4 regions of the Mesorhizobium sp. M6A.T.Ce.TU.016.01.1.1 genome follow, and region 3 is predicted to be linked to each of the others. Evidence: riboswitches for the same ligand, from Rfam matches in the RefSeq annotation. Region 3 holds a riboswitch; each other region holds the start of a gene.
The links. Region 3 has a riboswitch for thiamine pyrophosphate ahead of thiB (thiamine ABC transporter substrate binding subunit). Riboswitches for the same ligand answer to the same signal wherever they lie in the genome.
Positions count from the first base shown of each region.

Region 1: linked by a shared signal. The riboswitch ahead of EOC94_RS21510 (ABC transporter permease) and the one ahead of thiB (thiamine ABC transporter substrate binding subunit) in region 3 are both predicted to bind thiamine pyrophosphate.
Region 2: linked by a shared signal. The riboswitch ahead of EOC94_RS20560 (YkoF family thiamine/hydroxymethylpyrimidine-binding protein) and the one ahead of thiB (thiamine ABC transporter substrate binding subunit) in region 3 are both predicted to bind thiamine pyrophosphate.
Region 4: linked by a shared signal. The riboswitch ahead of thiC (phosphomethylpyrimidine synthase ThiC) and the one ahead of thiB (thiamine ABC transporter substrate binding subunit) in region 3 are both predicted to bind thiamine pyrophosphate.

Region 1 covers NZ_RZTJ01000012.1:128,377-132,730, reverse strand. Annotated here, with positions in the region: gene EOC94_RS21520 (ABC transporter substrate-binding protein) at 1-496, opposite strand, end outside; gene EOC94_RS21515 (ABC transporter ATP-binding protein) at 493-1,254, opposite strand; gene EOC94_RS21510 (ABC transporter permease) at 1,248-2,048, opposite strand; TPP riboswitch at 2,178-2,290, opposite strand; gene EOC94_RS21505 (sulfite exporter TauE/SafE family protein) at 2,630-3,406, shown strand; gene EOC94_RS21500 (superoxide dismutase family protein) at 3,565-4,074, shown strand; gene EOC94_RS21495 (hypothetical protein) at 4,267-4,354, shown strand, end outside.
Region 2 covers NZ_RZTJ01000011.1:127,102-131,455, forward strand. Annotated here, with positions in the region: gene EOC94_RS20545 (alcohol dehydrogenase family protein) at 1-806, shown strand, start outside; gene EOC94_RS20550 (MBL fold metallo-hydrolase) at 914-1,594, opposite strand; gene EOC94_RS20555 (hypothetical protein) at 1,585-1,884, opposite strand; gene EOC94_RS20560 (YkoF family thiamine/hydroxymethylpyrimidine-binding protein) at 2,155-2,763, opposite strand; TPP riboswitch at 2,754-2,865, opposite strand; gene EOC94_RS20570 (aspartate aminotransferase family protein) at 3,213-4,354, opposite strand, start outside.
Region 3 covers NZ_RZTJ01000001.1:313,207-317,560, forward strand. Annotated here, with positions in the region: gene EOC94_RS01605 (ABC-F family ATP-binding cassette domain-containing protein) at 1-973, opposite strand, end outside; gene EOC94_RS01610 (thiamine diphosphokinase) at 975-1,619, opposite strand; TPP riboswitch at 1,722-1,836, shown strand; gene thiB (thiamine ABC transporter substrate binding subunit) at 1,880-2,890, shown strand; gene thiP (thiamine/thiamine pyrophosphate ABC transporter permease) at 3,124-4,354, shown strand, end outside.
Region 4 covers NZ_RZTJ01000018.1:54,330-58,683, reverse strand. Annotated here, with positions in the region: gene EOC94_RS25795 (hypothetical protein) at 941-1,204, shown strand; partial or broken gene EOC94_RS25790 (aspartate 1-decarboxylase) at 1,818-2,075, shown strand; TPP riboswitch at 2,193-2,309, shown strand; gene thiC (phosphomethylpyrimidine synthase ThiC) at 2,413-4,248, shown strand; gene thiO (glycine oxidase ThiO) at 4,245-4,354, shown strand, end outside.

The sequences.
Region 1 (4,354 bases), on a different contig from region 3:
TGCCAAGCGTCACCGTTTCGAATTTGCCCTCGCCTCCGTCATGGCGGATGATGGTGCCGATCAGCGCATTCTCCCAGGCGCTGCCGAAACCGCCATAGGTCAGGCCGTCCAGGTCCCTGGGGGATTGTATATCGGCGCGGTCCGCATTGAAGGCCAGCCTGCCGGTTTCCGTCTGCATGATGGCGTAGGTGGCGACGAGGTCGGCGCCGGCCGTGCGTTGGGTGAACAATCCTATGGATCCCAGTATACCGAAATCGGCCACGCGGTTGGCGATCAGCGTACCGGCCGCAGTGTCGGTATAGGGCAGCATCTGCACGTCGAGCCCGGCCTCAGCGTAGAAGCCTTTCGCCCGGGCGACATAGAGTCCGACATGGTTTGTGTTCGGCGTCCAGTCGAGAGCGACGGTGACAGTCTGCTGGGCACAGACGGATGTGACGGGTCCGAGCCCGGTGATCAATGCGGCAGCGATGAAGAGGCGTCTTGAAAGCATGGTCATGTCCTTTGGGCGGGCTGTGGATCGAGAAGCGTATGAAGGATGTCGGCTTCGATGGCGCTGGCTTCCGGCGAGGCAAGATCCTTGCGCGGGCGCGGAAGAGGTATGGCGACTTCGCGCAGCACGCGGGCAGGGCGGCCGCTCAGCACATAGATGCGGTCGGACAGGAAGACCGCCTCGCGGACATCGTGGGTGATCAGCAGGACGGTCCAGCGGTGTCGGTCCCACATCGTCTGAAGCCAGCGCTGCATGCCGGTGCGCGTGAGGGCGTCGAGTGCGCCGAACGGTTCGTCGAGCAACAGCATGGCGCGGTCCTGAACGACGGTACGCAACAGCGCGGCGCGCTGGCGCATTCCGCCCGAAAGCTGCGCCGGATACTTTTGCTCGAAGCCCGCAAGGCCGAATTCGCCGTAGAGCGGCGCCACCTTGTCGCGCGCCGCCTTACGGGACATGCCCTGGACTTCCAGGCCGAGCGCGGTGTTGTCGATAACCGTGCGCCAGGGCATCAGGGCGTCGTGCTGCGGCATGAAGGCAAACGGTCGGCGCGCGTCGGCCAGTGGCCGCCCGTCGAAGTCGATGCCGCCGTCGTGGCCTTCGAGACCGCCCGTCAGCAACCTGAAGATCGTGGATTTGCCGGCTCCGGAGGGGCCGAGGATTGAAACGAATTCGCCCGGCTCGACATGCAGGGTGATGCCGGCAAGCACGTCGACATCGCCAATACTTTTGCTGATCTGGCGCAATTCCAGCCGCCTGTTCATGATTTTCGCGCGGCATCGAGCCGTTCCCATGGCATGGCGGCGCGCTGGATCAGCACCGTGGCGGCAAACAGGGCCAGCGTGAGCAACGCGCTGACCAGCACGGCCGCGAGCACGAGATCGGGTCGGAAATTGTTCTTGGCGTTGAGCATGTAGATGCCGAGCCCTTTGGCCGCGCCGGCATATTCCGCGAAGATGGCGCCGACCACGGCATAGGTGATCGAGATGCGCAGCCCGGCGAAGAAATAGGGCAGCGAGGAGGGCAGGCGGGCCAGCAGGAAAATGCGCATGCGGGAAGCGCCCATCGAACTCAGAAGCGCCGAAATGTCCCGATCCGTCGATTCATAACCCTGCACCAGCGCGACCAGCATGGGAAAGAAAGTCAGGAGCGCGACCAGCATGATTTTCGGCGTCAGCCCGAAGCCGAACCAAAGAACGACCAGCGGGGCGATCGCCACCAGCGGCAGGATCTGACTGATAATGAATACCGGGAACAGGGCGCGGCGCAGCGGCTTGAAGAAGTCGATCAGCACCGAAAGGATGAAGGCAACGGCCAGCGAGCAGGCGAAACCCGCCAATGTGGCGCTGATGGTCGGCACGGTGTTGTCGAACAGCGCCTGGCGCTGCTGGATGGCTTGGGCGAGGACTCGTGACGGCGCCGGCAGCGTGGTGGGCGAGATGCCCGAAATGCGCGCATAGAGCTCCCAAGCCAAAACCAGCGTGCCGACCGATAGCAAGGCCGGTCCGACCTTGGCGAACAAGGCTGCGATTCGCGGCGCGGCGGAGAAGAGCTGAGACATGCGAGACCTCCGGCGCGAAAGATCAGCGCGGGGTCGGGCCGTTGGCCGCGACCGTGAGGTCGATCGTGATATGGTCCTCGGGCGGGCCCACGAAATCGCCGGACATCGGAAAAAGAAAAATCTGTGCGCCAGAAAACATCGCCCGCCTCGCTCCGCTGGTATTATCCAGATCAGCTCTAGGGTTTACGGGCTTGCAGCCCATCTCTCAGCCCCGACGATACGGAGCACCCCTGTGGATGGCGGCAATTAAACAGATAAAGGGTGGAGCTGCAAGTCTGCGTCCGGCCCGTGAAACCTCAGGGTCAGAGGAGGTTCAGGTACCCGCAGGGGCATCTGAGCAAAACAGAAAAAGAATGCCAATCCGGCGTCCTGTCCGAGATCGCCCTCAATATTCTGAGAAACTAAATGACTGTGAAGGTATGGGAAAGGCGTCGGTCGAGCGGATCGTTTTCCGTTCGTCGTCACCATTATCGATGCCACGCGTTTGGTGAATTGTGGAAGCGTGAAGATATAATCGCATACGTTGTAGGTAGCGAGTTTCTCTATCGCCAATTACGACCCGCACTTTGTTGGAGAGCCAAATGCAAGAATTCCTTCTTTTTGCGTTCGTGGGGTTTGTAGCTCAAGCTGTGGACGGGGCTCTCGGCATGGCCTACGGCGTGGTTTCCTCGACAACATTACTGGGGTTTGGCGTGTCTCCTGCACACGCTTCGGCTTCAGTTCACGCGGCTGAGCTGTTTACCACTGCGGCCTCAGGTTCGGCTCACCTCTATCACCGCAACATTGACTGGAAGCTTTTCTGGCGGCTGATGCCATTTGGCGTGATCGGCGGCGTTCTCGGCGCTTTTGTGCTCACCTCGTTTGAAGGAGCCGTCATGAAGCCGTATGTGACCACATACCTTGCGCTCGTCGGAGCTTGGCTCCTGTTCCGGTCATTCCGGCGGATCCCAAGCAATCCGGTCCCTCCAGGCGTGGTACCTCCCCTTGGACTAGGTGGTGGATTTCTCGATGCCGCAGGGGGCGGCGGATGGGGACCCATCGTAACGACGGGCCTTCTCGGTTTTGGCGGCACGCCCCGCTACGTTATTGGCACGGTCAATGCCAGCGAGTTCCTCATCACGTTGTCGGTGTCTCTGACCTTCTTGTTTGCGTTACTAACGGGCCATTGGGAGGAGGCAGGAGAGCTAACGGAAAATCTACTCTCCGTTGCCGGCTTGATCGTTGGCGGCGTAGTCGCAGCGCCGATGGCCGGATTGGTAGTGAAGTCAATCGCAGAAAAGACGCTTCTCAGGCTCGTTGGCGTTGTCATCATGCTGCTGGCAGGTTGGCAAACCGCGGAACTCTTCGAATTGGTGTAATCACGTCGTGAAACTTCACTCCATGACACGGAGACTATCGAGTTCCACGCATCACCCCCGCTTCTCTGGCGGCCGCGCCGGAGACAAACTCCATTCCCAAATGGAACGAAGAGGCCCCGTTGTTGTTTGGGGTCCTTGGACAACCGGAGGCTGAGTGGATGAAAAAATTGCTTGCAACAACAGGATTGGCGCTGGCGGTCGCGATGCCTGCAGCGGCTCAGGACACCGCGACCGCGAAAGCCGAATTCGTCAACATGGCTGGCGAGAAGAACGGAACGGCCACGCTGACCGAGACGGCGCAGGGTGTGCTGATCGCGTTGGAGGTAACAGGACTGCCGGCGGGTGAATGGGTCGCGTTCCATGTTCATGAAACCGGAAAGTGCGACCATCAGACCGGCCATGACTCGGCAGGTGGGCACTTCAATCCGACGAATGCCGAACATGGATATCTCACTGGAAAAGGCCCGCACGCGGGCGACATGCCAAATCAGCGAGTCGGCGCCGACGGCGTTTTGCGTGCCCAGGCTTTCAACAGCATGGTCAAACTGGACGGTGGAGAAACGGCAATACGAGGCAAGGCATTGATGATCCACGGCGGACAGGACGACTACAAAAGCCAGCCTGCCGGTGATGCCGGAAATCGTCAGGCCTGCGCCGTGATCGAGTGAAAAGCCCCGAGACGAGTAATAGGCCTCTCCGACATATGATCTGACTGGCTCGTAACCCTCGAGGGTTAGGTCACCGTGCGCGGTCGGGTCTCTGGCATGAGGATAGGCCGGACGCTCGTGCGCCTGAAGAGGATTGACAACGCAGCCATCACGCCGAAATTGGCGTTCATTCTGTGACTGCCGGATGATTGCATGAACGATACTTCTCCCATGGGTGTGCCCTCCACGGGTCTTGCCCAGTCAGCCATTTCTGCCCGCGGCCTCGTCAAGACCTTCGGCA
Region 2 (4,354 bases), on a different contig from region 3:
GTGTCTCGCCGGACCGTATCGGCGAGCGGGTGATGGTCGACTTCTCCATCTACAACCGCGACGACGATTCACTCGCCGACATCGACTATATGGGCCACGGCCGTGACGGCGGCTATGCCGAGTATCAGACCGTGCCGGCCGAGAACGCCCATGTCGTCGACACCGAGTTGACCGATGTCGAACTCGCCACCTTCTGTTGCGCCTATCTCACCGGCGAGCAGATGCTGGAACGTGCCGCATTGAAGGCCGGCGAGCGCGTGCTGGTCACCGGCGCGTCGGGCGGCGTCGGCTCCGGCATCGTGCAGCTGGCGCGGGCGCGCGGCGCCGTCCCCTATGCAGTCGTCGGCAAGGGCAAGGAACAGGCCGTGCTCGACATCGGCGCCGAGGCGGTGATCACCCGGGGTGTGACCGACCTGCCGGCTGCGGTAAATGAGGCAACCGGCGGCCAGCCGATCGACGTGGTTGCCGATCTGGTCGGCGGCGCGATCTTCAACGATCTGCTGCGCATCCTCAGGCCCGAAGGCCGCTACACCACAGCCGGCGCAATTGCCGGCCCGGTCGTGCAGCTCGATCTGCGCACCATGTATCTCAAGCAGTTGCAGTTGCACGGCTCGAGCCAGGGCACGCGGCACGACTTCCGCCGTATTGTTCGCTACATCGAAGACAAGAAGATCCGGCCGCTGGTCGGCGGCGTCTACAGGCTCTCCGATTTCCACCGCGCCCAAGCGGATTTCATCGCCAAGGATTTCGTCGGCAAGCTGGTGGTCGTTCCAGACGCCATTTCGGATCTCGCAGCGACCCGTTGATAGCCAAGATTATCGCTCTCGCTTGGTTCTGCGTTCGACGTCTGACGCCGACCGGTTCGTCCGGCACGGCAGCCGTCGTCGTCCAGTTGGCAGCGGGTACTGTGATATTACCCGTCGGCTGCGAATACGTAGCCGTTGCCATCCTTGGACAACGTGCCGACGTTCGGCATCAACCAGTGAGTACCCGAAATGGTGAGCTTGTCGGCGACCGCGCGATCGAAGATCTTCCTTCGCGTTTCGACGGCCATTTGCGGATCCTGGTCGATAGCAAGCTGCCACTCGGGATTTGTTGAAACATGGGGCGCAAGATTGACCACGTCAGCGCTGATCAGGAGCTGTTTGCCGCCCGAGGTGACCAGATGCGCGACCATTCCCGGGCTATGGCCGGGGGCCTGAACGGCGTGCACGCCAGGTAGGAGTTCTGGTTCTCCCTCAAAGGTCCTGACGTTTTTCCACGTAGCCACCGTAGCCTGAATGCGCTGAGCGAGGCCCTTGCGCGTCGGTCCGAGATCGATCGACTCGACTCCCGGGCGCGTCCACCATTTCAATTCCTCGGCGGGCACCACGATGTCGGCATCCGGGAAGACCTGCGCATTGCTCTCATTGTTCATGAGGCCATAAATGTGGTCGCCGTGCAGATGGGAGATCAGGATTGTCTTGACTGCCTTGGGGTCAAGGCCCGCCGCAGCCATGCTCTCGAATAGCCGGCCGTTCCCCTCATCATAAATCGGATGACCGCCGGTACCCGAGTCGATCAGGACCACTTGATCGCGCAGCTTTAGCGCCATGACGATAAACCGCAGGGGCGCCTGATTGTCGGGAAACCGGCACCACGCAACGCCGTCTTGACCTGTTCGACGCTGACATTCCTGACCATACCCTCCCGCAGGGGAACGTCACGCATGCCATCAATCAGAGAAAAGACTTCAATGTCGCCAACCTTGTATTTTCGGAAAGGTTGAGCGACGGCGTGTTGAGCGCGGGCCGCGTCGACAAACGTGATCGGCTTGTGGAGCCCAAACGCAGCATGAGCACCGGCTGCGCCAAGTGTCAGGTCGCGACGCGAGATATCGAACATCCTTCCCCGCTGACGGAATGATCGAGCATATCAACGGCGGTCGGCACTGCACAAGGTCGGCTGGGTCGTGAGCCGCAAGTTAAACTGAGACATCACCTGAGCGCGATCCCGCCGCGGTGAACGCGGCGGCCGAGGGCCGGCCGATCGACGTCGTCGCCGAGCCGAGAATGGTGGGGTCCGAGAACGGGAACGGAGCGCACTTTTTGGGTGCGTGAGTATCGCAGGAAACCGCCGCTCGCAGGCCGGCATCACCCCGAATATCGACACGCCCTAACAAGGGCTCGGGCTGTTCGCCGACACGGTGAGGTCGAGCGCGACATGGCCTTGCGGCGCGCCGAAGCGAAGGAAGGCTTCCGACAGCGTCGCGAATACAGGTCCGGCATCGCCTCTCAGCTTGGTGCAGAAATTCTTCGACCTGTCGAAGACGCCCGAAGTCTTGAGGAAGTCGATGCAGCCGTAGATCTCGTCCATGTGATGGCCCTTGCCGAGCGGATAGAGCGAGAACTGCGCGGCGACCTCCTGTCCGAGCTTTTTCGCACTGTCGACATGCGCCCGCGCCGCGCCGATGCGCTCTGCCAGGGACAGCTCGTGGCTGCTGCCGGAAATCGGTGTGCAGATCGGATCGTCAGGCTCGCCCGGACAGCCGCGCGACACCGTCGCCGACAACACGCAATGCACGCCACTCGCCGCCGCCGATGCGAAGAGGTCGCGCATGGCCGGGAAAAGCTGTTCCGGCGGGCCGACGATCAGCGTCGAGATGTCGTCGGTCTCGATGCGGAAATTCGGTCGATACGGATCGAGCGCCGAAAGCGCCCCAAGGATGACGCCGACGAAATCGTCGCACATCGGATACAGGGAAATCTGTGCACCTGAAAACATGGTCGCCTCGCTCCGCTGGCATTACCCAGATCAGCTTGAGGGACCGAAGGCTTGCACCCACCATCTCAGCCCCGGCAATACGGAGCGCCCCTGTCGATATGGGCGACGTAGCACCCGCGCAACGGATGTTCAAGTGTGGCCCAGGGCAATCGTTCCCAGCAATCGCTTCAGACCAATTACCGAGCTTGGCGGCGCCGCCGAAGCTGCCGATCTCCCCCCTTGCGGGGGAGATGCCGGCAGGCAGAGGGGGTGCTTCCCTCCGACCTGTCAATCGATCGCAGCCGCGCCCTCAAGCTGATTCGGGTTGGCAAGGCTGAAGTCGAAAGTTGGCGATCCTTCACACCCCCCTCTGTCCTACCGGACATCTCCCCCGCAAGGGGGGAGATTGGATACCGCTTCGGCTTCGCCAATCACCAAGGCCCATTCAGCTCTGGCTTTGGACGACCTGATCAGCTCTGTGATCCGACCTGCTTGACCGCGGCTTCGAGCGATCTTTCAAACGCGTCGATCATCTGATCGACCTGGGGCTCGGTGATGATCAGCGGCGGGCAGAAGGCCAGCGCGTCGCCCATGTTGCGCGAGATGACGCCGTTCTGCTGCATGAAGCCGTTGACAAGCCCGCCCAGCGCGCCGGCCGTCTCCCACGGCGTCTTGGTCACCTTATCGCCGACCAGTTCGACCGCCGCGATCAGGCCGACGCCACGCACCTCGCCGACAAGCGGGTGCGAAGCGAGGTTGCGCAGCCGTTTCTGCATATGCGCGCCGACCGTGCGCGCATTGCCGACAAGGTCGCGCTCCTCGATCAGCTTCAGGTTCTCGAGCGCGACCGCCGCCGCGACGGGATGGCCGCCGCCGGTGAAGCCATGACCGAAGGTGCCGATCCGATTGCTTTCGTCGGCAATCGGCTCGAACATTTTCTCGTTGATCAGCAGGGCCGAGATCGGCAGGTAGGAGGAAGAGATCTGCTTCGACAGCACCATGATGTCAGGCCTGATGCCGAAGGTCTGCGAACCGAACATCTCGCCGGTTCGGCCAAAACCGCAGATGACCTCGTCGGCGACGAGCAGGATGTCGTATTTCCACAGCACCGCCTGTATCTTCTCCCAGTAGCCGGCCGGGGGAACGATGACGCCGCCGGCGCCCATGATCGGTTCGCCGAAGAAGGCGGCGATGGTTTCCGGGCCCTCGGCCAGGATCAGCTTTTCCAAGTCGTCGGCAAGCCGGCTCGAAAACTGCTCTTCGCTCTCGCCTGGCAGCGCCTCGCGCCAATGGTGCGGCGTCGACGTGTGCAGCACACTGGCGATCGGCAGGTCGAAGGAAATGTGATTGTTGGGCAGGCCGGTCAGGCTTGCCGAGGCGATGGTGACGCCGTGATAACCGCGAATGCGGCTGATGATCTTCTTGCGTGCCGGCTGGCCGAGCGCATTCGACCGGTACCAGATCATCTTCATGGCCGTGTCGTTGGCCTCGGAGCCGGAATTGGTGAAATACGCCTTGCTCATCGGCACCGGCGCCATCTGCACCAGCTTCTCGGCGAGATCGATCAGCGGCGAATGCGATTTGGAGCCGAAGTCGTGATAATAAGGCAGCT
Region 3 (4,354 bases):
AGAGCGTCGTCTTGCCGGCGCCGTTCGGCCCGACCAAGCCGACGCGGTCGCCGCGCTGAATACGGGTCGAGAAGCCCTTGACCACGGTGAGGTCGCCAAAGCTCTTCTCGATGTTCTTGGCCTCGATCACCAGCTTGCCGGATTCGGCGGCGTCGCTGGCCACCATGGTCGCCGCGCCCTCGGCGCCGCGATGGCCACGAAAGCGCTGGCGCATGGTCTGCAACTCGCCGAGCCGGCGCATGTTGCGCTTGCGTCGCGCCGTCACGCCATAACGCAGCCAGTGCTCCTCGCGCACGATCTGGCGGCCGAGCTTGTGCTGCTCGCGCTCTTCTTCTTCCAGCACCGTGTCGCGCCATTCCTCGAAATGGCCAAAACCCTTGTCGAGACGGCGGGTCTGGCCGCGGTCGAGCCAGACGGTGGCGCGTGACACGCGCTCGAGGAAGCGGCGGTCGTGCGAGATGACAATCAGCGCCGAAGAGGTGCGGGCAAGCTCCTCCTCCAGCCACTCGATGACCGACAGGTCGAGATGGTTGGTCGGCTCATCGAGGAGGAGAATGTCGGGCTCCGGCGCCATGACGCGGGCAAGGGCAGCGCGCCGCGCCTCGCCGCCGGACAGGTCGTTCGGTCGTTCCTCGCCGGACAGGCCGAGATGCTCCATCAGATAGGTGGCGCGGTAGGGGTCATCGGCGGGTCCAAGCCCCGCCTCGACATAGGCGCGGACGCTGGCGAAACCATCCATGTCTGGCATTTGCGGCAGGTAGCGCACTGTCGCCGAAGGCTGGCGGAACATCTCGCCGTCCTGCGGCTCGATCAATCCCGCAGCGATCTTGAGCAACGTCGACTTGCCCGAGCCGTTGCGGCCGACCAAAGCGATCTTGTCGCCCGCCGACGCTGTCAGTTCCGCCCCGTCGAGCAGCGGCGTGCCACCAAAAGTCAGCCTTATCCCGTCGAGATTGAGAAGTGGCGGCGCCATGTCAGCTTTCAGGTAGGGGAAAAGGATGGGCGAGCAACAGCGCGCGGCCGCTGCCCAGCGCGATTTCGAGCCGGCCCTTGACCTCGTTGGAAATGGTCAGCGATGAGCCGAACGCGACCTCGACGTGGTTCAGCGGCCATTTGGCGCCGGTAACGGTCAAGCCGGAAAGGTCGGAGAAGCCGAGGATCGAAAACAGCGTGCTGTCGGCGTAGTCGAAGCCGGTCTTTCCGGGAAGCAAGGGGATGCCTTCCTGGGCGCCGCTGGTCAAAAGCACCTCTATGCCTGCCTCGGCCAGCCGGATGCTGAGCGCGAGGTGCAGGAAGGCGTGGTCGGTGCGCTTGCCGCCGAACGCGCCGGCGAGCACGAGCCCGGTCGCGCCGCGTTCGAGCGCAGCGGCGATAGCCAGCTCGCCGTCGGTCTTGTCCTTTTCTGCCGGAAACACCTGGCGGGGCACGGCGGCCAGATCGTCCGGCAAGTCCGCCGGCACCGAATCGAAGTCGCCGACCCAGAGTTCCGGCGTCAGCTCCAGCGTCCGGGCATGGCCGATGCCGGCGTCGGCGGCGATGACACGGGAGCCTTCGACCTGGCGGTCGAGCAGCGGCGTGCGGATAAGATCGCCGCCAAGCAGGATGGTGAATTTGCTCATATGCGTGGCCCTTACCAGCCCTGCTTGCGAAACGGAAGGCCGCGCTCCAGATGCCCTGCAAACTTCAGCTTGCGCAGCACTTCGGCCGGGCCTATGTGTCGAAACGCTCTAACGGGGTGCTGGACGCGATCTTCGCGGACCAGCTGAGAGGCAACCATGCCAACCCGCTGAACCTGATCCGGTTTGTACCGGCGGAGGGATTAGACGTTTCGGACAGCCCGACGCCTCAATTCCTTTCAATGCGAACGAAGGAGGCGCCGATGCGCACGTTTTCATACTCTCTTGTTTCGGCAATGCTGCTTGCCGCGTCCGTTCTCGGCACCGGGCCAGCATCCGCGCAGGAGAAACTCACCGTCTATACCTATGAGAGCTTCACCGCCGACTGGGGTCCAGGCCCCGCGGTCAAGAAGGCCTTCGAGGCGGAATGCGGCTGCACTCTCGATTTCGTTGCGGTCGCCGACGGCGTCGCGCTGCTCAATCGCGTCAGATTGGAAGGGGCCGCGACCAAGGCCGACATCGTGCTCGGCCTCGATACCAATCTGACGGTGGAAGCCAAGGCTACCGGCCTGTTTTCGCCGCATGGCCCGGTATCGGACGTCAAGGTGCCGGGCGGCTGGAGCGACGATATTTTTGTGCCGTTCGACTATGGCTATTTCGCCGTCGTCTACGACACCGAAAAGCTGAAGACCCCGCCGAAGAGCCTGAAGGAATTGGTCGAGGGCGATGCCGATGAGAAGATCGTCATCCAGGATCCGCGCACCTCGACGCCCGGTCTCGGCCTGCTGTTGTGGGTGAGATCGGTCTATGGCGACAAGGCGCCGGAAGCCTGGGCGAAGCTCAGGGCAAAGGTGCTCACCGTGACGCCGGGCTGGAGCGAGGCCTATGGCCTGTTCACCAAGGGCGAGGCGCCGATGGTGCTGTCCTACACCACGTCGCCGGCCTATCACATGGTCGCCGAAAACACCGAACGCTATCAGGCGGCGTCCTTCGAGGAGGGCGAGTACCTGCAGATCGAGGTTGCCGGCATCACCACGACTGGTGCGAAGAACCCGCTGGCGGAAAAGTTCCTGGCCTTCATGACCGGTCCGAAATTCCAGAACGTCATTCCCGAGACCAACTGGATGTTTCCTGCCGGCAAGACCGACAAGCCGCTCAACCCAGCCTTCGACAAGCTCGTCAAGCCGACCAAGGCCTTGCTGTTCAGCCCCGAAGAGGTCGCCGCCAACCGCAAGGCCTGGGTCGACGAATGGCTGGCGGTGATGAGCAAGTAGCTTCTGATTGACGATGATCACTCTACGGCGCCCCCCTCTGTCCTGCCGGACATCTCCCCCACGAGGGGGGAGATCGGCCATCATGCCGGCTTTCGCCAATCTCCGACATTGCCGGAATGAGCGGAGCGCTGAACCTGCCAATCTCCCCCCTCGTGGGGGAGATGTCCGGCAGGACAGAGGGGGGCGCGAAGGAACGCAATCCTCGCTAAGAATCTCGAATCTGGTGGTCTAGCGTGCAACGCGCGCCATCATCGGATTCCCGCGTCACAGCTGGCATTCTCGCGCTTGCGGCAATAGCACTTTTGATCGGTGGAGCGTTCGCCGGGCTCATCGTCGAAGGCGCCCGCGACCCGTCCGGCGCCGCGTCGGCCTTCGACCCCTATCTCTTCCGCGTTGTCCGTTTCACCTTATGGCAAGCGCTTCTGTCGACACTGCTGTCCGTCCTGCCGGCGCTGCTCGTTGCGCGGGCGCTGTCGCGGCATCCGTGGTTCTTTGGCCGCGGCCTGATCCTGCAGCTCTTCGCCGTGCCGCTGGCGCTGCCGGCCATCGTCGCCGCGCTCGGCATTCTGGCCCTCTATGGCCGTGCCGGCTATTTCGCCGGCCTGCTCAGCGCGATTGGCGGTCAGGGTTGGCCGGGCATATACGGCCTGTCCGGCATCCTCGTCGCCCACGTCTTCTTCAACCTGCCGCTGGCAACGCGGCTGTTCCTTGAAGCGCTGGGGACAGTGCCGGCCGACCAGTGGCGGCTGGCGAGCCAGCTCGGCATGGGCGCCAGACCCGCCTTCCGGCTGATCGAATGGCCGACGCTGCGGGCGGCGCTGCCGGGCGTCGCCGGGCTTGTCTTTATGCTGTGCATCACATCCTTCACCATCGTGCTCACGCTGGGCGGCGGGCCGCGCGCGACGACACTGGAGGTCGCTATCTACCAGGCGCTGCGTTTCGATTTCGATCCTGCCCGCGCGGTGACGCTGACACTGCTGCAGATCGCGCTGACCTTCGTCGTGGTGCTGGTGTTGATGCGGCTCGGCGCCAACACCGTCGGCGATGCCAACCTGTCGGTGGCACCGCGCCGGTATCTTTCGGCAAGCGTCGGCGAGACCGTGCTGAACGCAGCATTGATCGTTCTGGCATTGCTGTTCGTCGCCGGGCCGATGGCGGCCACGGTGATGTCGGGCCTTGGCGCCGATCTTGGCCGGCTGGCGGGCGAGAGCGCTGTGCGGCAAGCGACGCTGACCAGCGCAGTGCTCGCCTTGCTGGCGGCGCTGCTTTCGGTGGCGCTGTCGCTGTCGCTCGTCATGGGACGACGGGCACTGGCCCTGAAGCGTCGCGTCGGCGCCAAGACGCTGCTCGAGCATGCCACCGATACCGGCGCCGGCTTCGTGCTCGTCGTGCCGCCCATCGTCATCGGCGCCGGCTGGTTTCTGCTCCTGCGTACCGTCAGCGACGTCTTCGCGATCGCCCCTG
Region 4 (4,354 bases), on a different contig from region 3:
GCCTTTTTCCACCGCCGCCTCACACATCGTGTTGGAGCTGAAGAGCTACCTGCAAATCCTCGCAGCGGGCGCGGCCACATCCCTGATTTTACAAATTAACACGTCTTGATTTTTAGAAAATGCCACGTGCGATGATGGCGCCGCCAAAAAACAATGTCACGCGAGATGATCATGCCTGAGGTAAATGGTCCGCCAAAGTTTGGAACGGTATACCGGTTGAATGATGGATACACCAGGCCGGATAAGGGCTTCGGGTTCCGGACGACGAAACTAATCGACGGATACGCGCTGCGCTTGAGGGAAGCTGCATGCGCGTTACGGTTATCACCATCCAGGGATGCCGGACATGATCTTGAATAGTGACATTGCAGGCCAAAGAGCGGCCGAGGAGCTAGCAGAGGGCCTGAAATCGCAGGGCAAGCAGCAATACGAAGACAGGTCGAGGGAACGCGAACGAGATATGTCTCGTTAGGTCGCACGTTGCAGCAAGGGTGCCGTCGGAAGGCAATCCGCCGTGTCCTGAACGAGGTAACCTGCACTTTTCGAGAATTGCCACGGCGGTACCCTATTTTCGGCTGTGAAGCACACGAGACCCGCGACGTGAGACCCAGTTGCTCAATGCCCAGTTGCTCAATGAGCTTTCTTACGAATAAGGGAGAATTTCCGCGGCCGGACTCTCTCTGAGTGGGCGTGCATGACTGCCAACGGAAGGTCTTGCACGCACCCTTGCGATCTTGAGCAATGGTCGCCATGACTTTCTTCTTGCAGGCTTTTGAGTGGCCCAGCCTGCGATCACCAGACCCCACCGACTCTAAAGAGCGTGGCAGACGGGATAGTCGAGGTTGCCCGGGCACAACCACGCTCAAGGCTTGCGCCGCCCAGAGGACACGCTGAAAAGGCAGCATGGGGGCGCGAGCTCGCCATTCACGAGAGATTCGACATGAAGACCATGCAAGAAAAAGACATTCCCGCATTCGTGCAAGCAGTTGCGGACGCCGGCTGCAACATTTGCGCGATTGGCAACTTGGGATACGTCTTTGGCGATGCTGATTTGACGCCGGCGCAACGGAGGGCCGTCGAGCCACAGCTGCGTAGGATTGCTGAAATCTACGGCGAACGCGATCATCTCATGGACGAGATAGCTGTATATCTGCGGTCGATCGGACGCCATGTCGAGGTTGAGCCGAAGACAGGTGTTTCCTGATGGCCGCGATCGCGTTCCGTAGTCGCCATTTCTATTGGTAACGAGAAGCCGTCTTCCAACATCTGAATCATAAGGGAGGTGACCCGCAAGGCCGCTCTCGAGACCGCAAGTCTGAGCCGCTGACGCATGGCGATAACCAGACTGTCCGAACTGGGCGGCGATATTCTTCGCGTCGATGCCTTCCTCGACCAGGTCGCGGTAGGCGGCGATCTCATCTACCGCATGCATAGCCAAGCCAGGGAAGTTTTCGGCAGGGGAATTCAGACTGGAGGGCACGGCCGATCCGGCCGCCGACGACCCCGCAGGGATTGCCATGTACGGCAACGCCAACAGCAGGCGGATCAATACTCGGATAATGGCGGCCGGATATGTAGCGATCGATCGCCGCATGCAATAGCTTAGTTGCTTTCAAAGGCGGTCGTACGAACTGCAAGCAAGCTAAACGATTGCGTCAACTCGTCCACGCAGAGCGAAAACTCCGCGGCCCATGCGATTTCTCTGCTGGAACAGCGGCACATCCTCAGCGCCAGGACACGGCCGCCGCCGTCGGGTTTTACGAAGCCGGTGATTGCATAAGTTGCCCGCAAGATATCATTGGTATCGGGAACGCCGCCGATGCTGCATCCTGAATCGAGCGGCCGCCCGCACCTGCCAGCCCGACGACCAGATCATTATCTGCAACTCCATCTACCTGGACGAGGTGCAAATCACCTCGCTGAAGCCGCGAATCGTCACCTTGGACCAGGATAACCACATCCGTGACCGCCTGAGCTACTCGGTGGATCTCGACGCACATGGCCGATACAGTTTCTCCATCCTTCACGAAGCGAAAGAGGCTTTGGCCATTCCAGCCCTGGTCTCCGGGGCGTGACTTGTCCCCGATGCATGCGCGAGCTCTCCGCCCGGTTTTGACAGGCCGCCGGTCATCGCCACCGGCCGAAGGCGCCCGAATGCGCTTGACAAGATAGCGTCGGCCCGTCCAACCTGACGCATTCACCAGGGGAGTCCCGGCAAGGGGCTGAGATACTGCTTGCTTTCGCGGCGCAGTGACCCGTTGAACCTGATCCAGTTCATACTGGCGTAGGGACGGTGCAAGCGCTTTGCGGGAGTTTATGCCCGAGGTCCTGTTTCGGCAGGTCGACAGAAGCGTCTTTTCATCCTTCCGGCACAGAACTGGGTCTCCAATGCATGAGCAAAGGAGCCTCACGATGAATGCCCTCACCCCCGCCGTGTCGACGGGACCACTGCCCGCCTCGCGGAAAATCCACAAGCCCGGCCTCCTCCACCCCCAGATCAGGGTGCCGATGCGCGAAATCTCTGTTCATCCGACTGCCGGCGAGCCACCCGTCACCGTCTACGATCCGTCCGGCCCCTATACAGACCCGACTGTCGAAACCAGCATGGAAAGGGGCCTTGCCCGGCTTCGCCACGAATGGATCACGGCTCGCGGCGATGTCGAGGCCTATGACGGCCGCCATGTCCGGCCGGAAGACAATGGATTCGTCACGGGCGAGCGCCTGACGCCGGAATTCCCCATTCGCAACCGGCCTCTCAGGGCCAAGGCCGGCAAGGCGGTGACTCAGCTTGCCTATGCGCGCGCCGGCATCATTACGCCTGAAATGGAGTCCGTGGCTATCCGCGAGAACCTTGGACGCGAGATCGTGCGCGGCAAGCTTGAGCGCGACGGTGAGAGCTTCGGCGCGGCGATCCCGGACTTCGTCACGCCGGAATTCGTGCGCGACGAGGTGGCGCGCGGGCGGGCGATCATTCCCGCCAACATCAATCATCCAGAGAGCGAACCGATGATCATCGGGCGAAATTTCCTGGTCAAGATCAACGCCAACATCGGTAACTCCGCTGTCACATCGTCAATGGCCGAAGAGGTCGAAAAAATGGTCTGGGCGATCCGCTGGGGCGCCGACACGGTGATGGACCTGTCGACCGGCCGCAATATCCGCAACATCCGCGAATGGATCGTGCGCAATTCGCCGGTGCCGATCGGCACGGTGCCGCTCTACCAGGCTCTCGAAAAGGTCAACGGCATTGCCGAGGACCTGACTTGGGAGGTCTACCGCGACACGCTGATCGAGCAGGCCGAACAGGGTGTCGACTATTTCACCATCCACGCCGGCGTGCGGCTGCACTACATCCCGCTGACCGTAGACCGGGTCACGGGCATCGTCTCGCGCGGCGGATCGATCATGGCCAAATGGTGCCTGCACCATCACCGGGAGAGCTTCCTCTACGAGCATTTCGCGGAAATCTGCGACATCTGCCGCGCCTATGATGTGTCCTTTTCACTCGGCGACGGGCTTCGTCCAGGCTCGATCGCCGACGCCAATGACGCAGCGCAATTCGCCGAATTGGAAACGCTCGGCGAGCTGACGCAGGTCGCCTGGGCGAAGGACTGCCAGGTGATGATCGAAGGCCCGGGCCACGTGCCGATGCACAAGATCAAGGAGAACATGGACAAGCAGCTCGCCGTCTGCGGAGAGGCGCCGTTCTATACGCTTGGACCGCTGACGACCGATATCGCGCCTGGCTATGACCACATCACCTCAGGGATCGGCGCCGCCATGATAGGCTGGTTCGGCACCGCAATGCTTTGCTACGTCACGCCGAAGGAGCATCTCGGCCTTCCCGACCGCAACGACGTCAAGGTAGGCGTCATCACCTACAAGATAGCCGCCCATGCGGCCGATCTGGCGAAGGGGCATCCGGCGGCGAAAGTCAGGGACAATGCCCTTTCCCGCGCGCGCTTCGAGTTCCGCTGGGAGGACCAGTTCAACCTGTCGCTCGACCCCGAAACAGCACGCTCCTTCCACGACCAGACCTTGCCCAAGGAAGCGCACAAAGTGGCGCATTTCTGCTCGATGTGCGGGCCGAAATTCTGCTCCATGCGCATCTCCCACGACATCCGTGCCGAGGCCCAGAAAGAGGGCATGGCGGCCATGGCGGCAAAATATCGCGAAGGTGGCGATCTCTACATGCCAGCGGACGAGGCCGGCGTACCGCTCATGCCAGAGGCGCCGGAACCGTCATGAGGGTGCTGGTCAAAGGGGCAGGCGTTGCCGGCCTTGCCGCGGCCTTCGAACTCGCCATCCGAGGCGCGACGGTCACAGTCGCCGAGATCCGGCACGGCATCGGCGG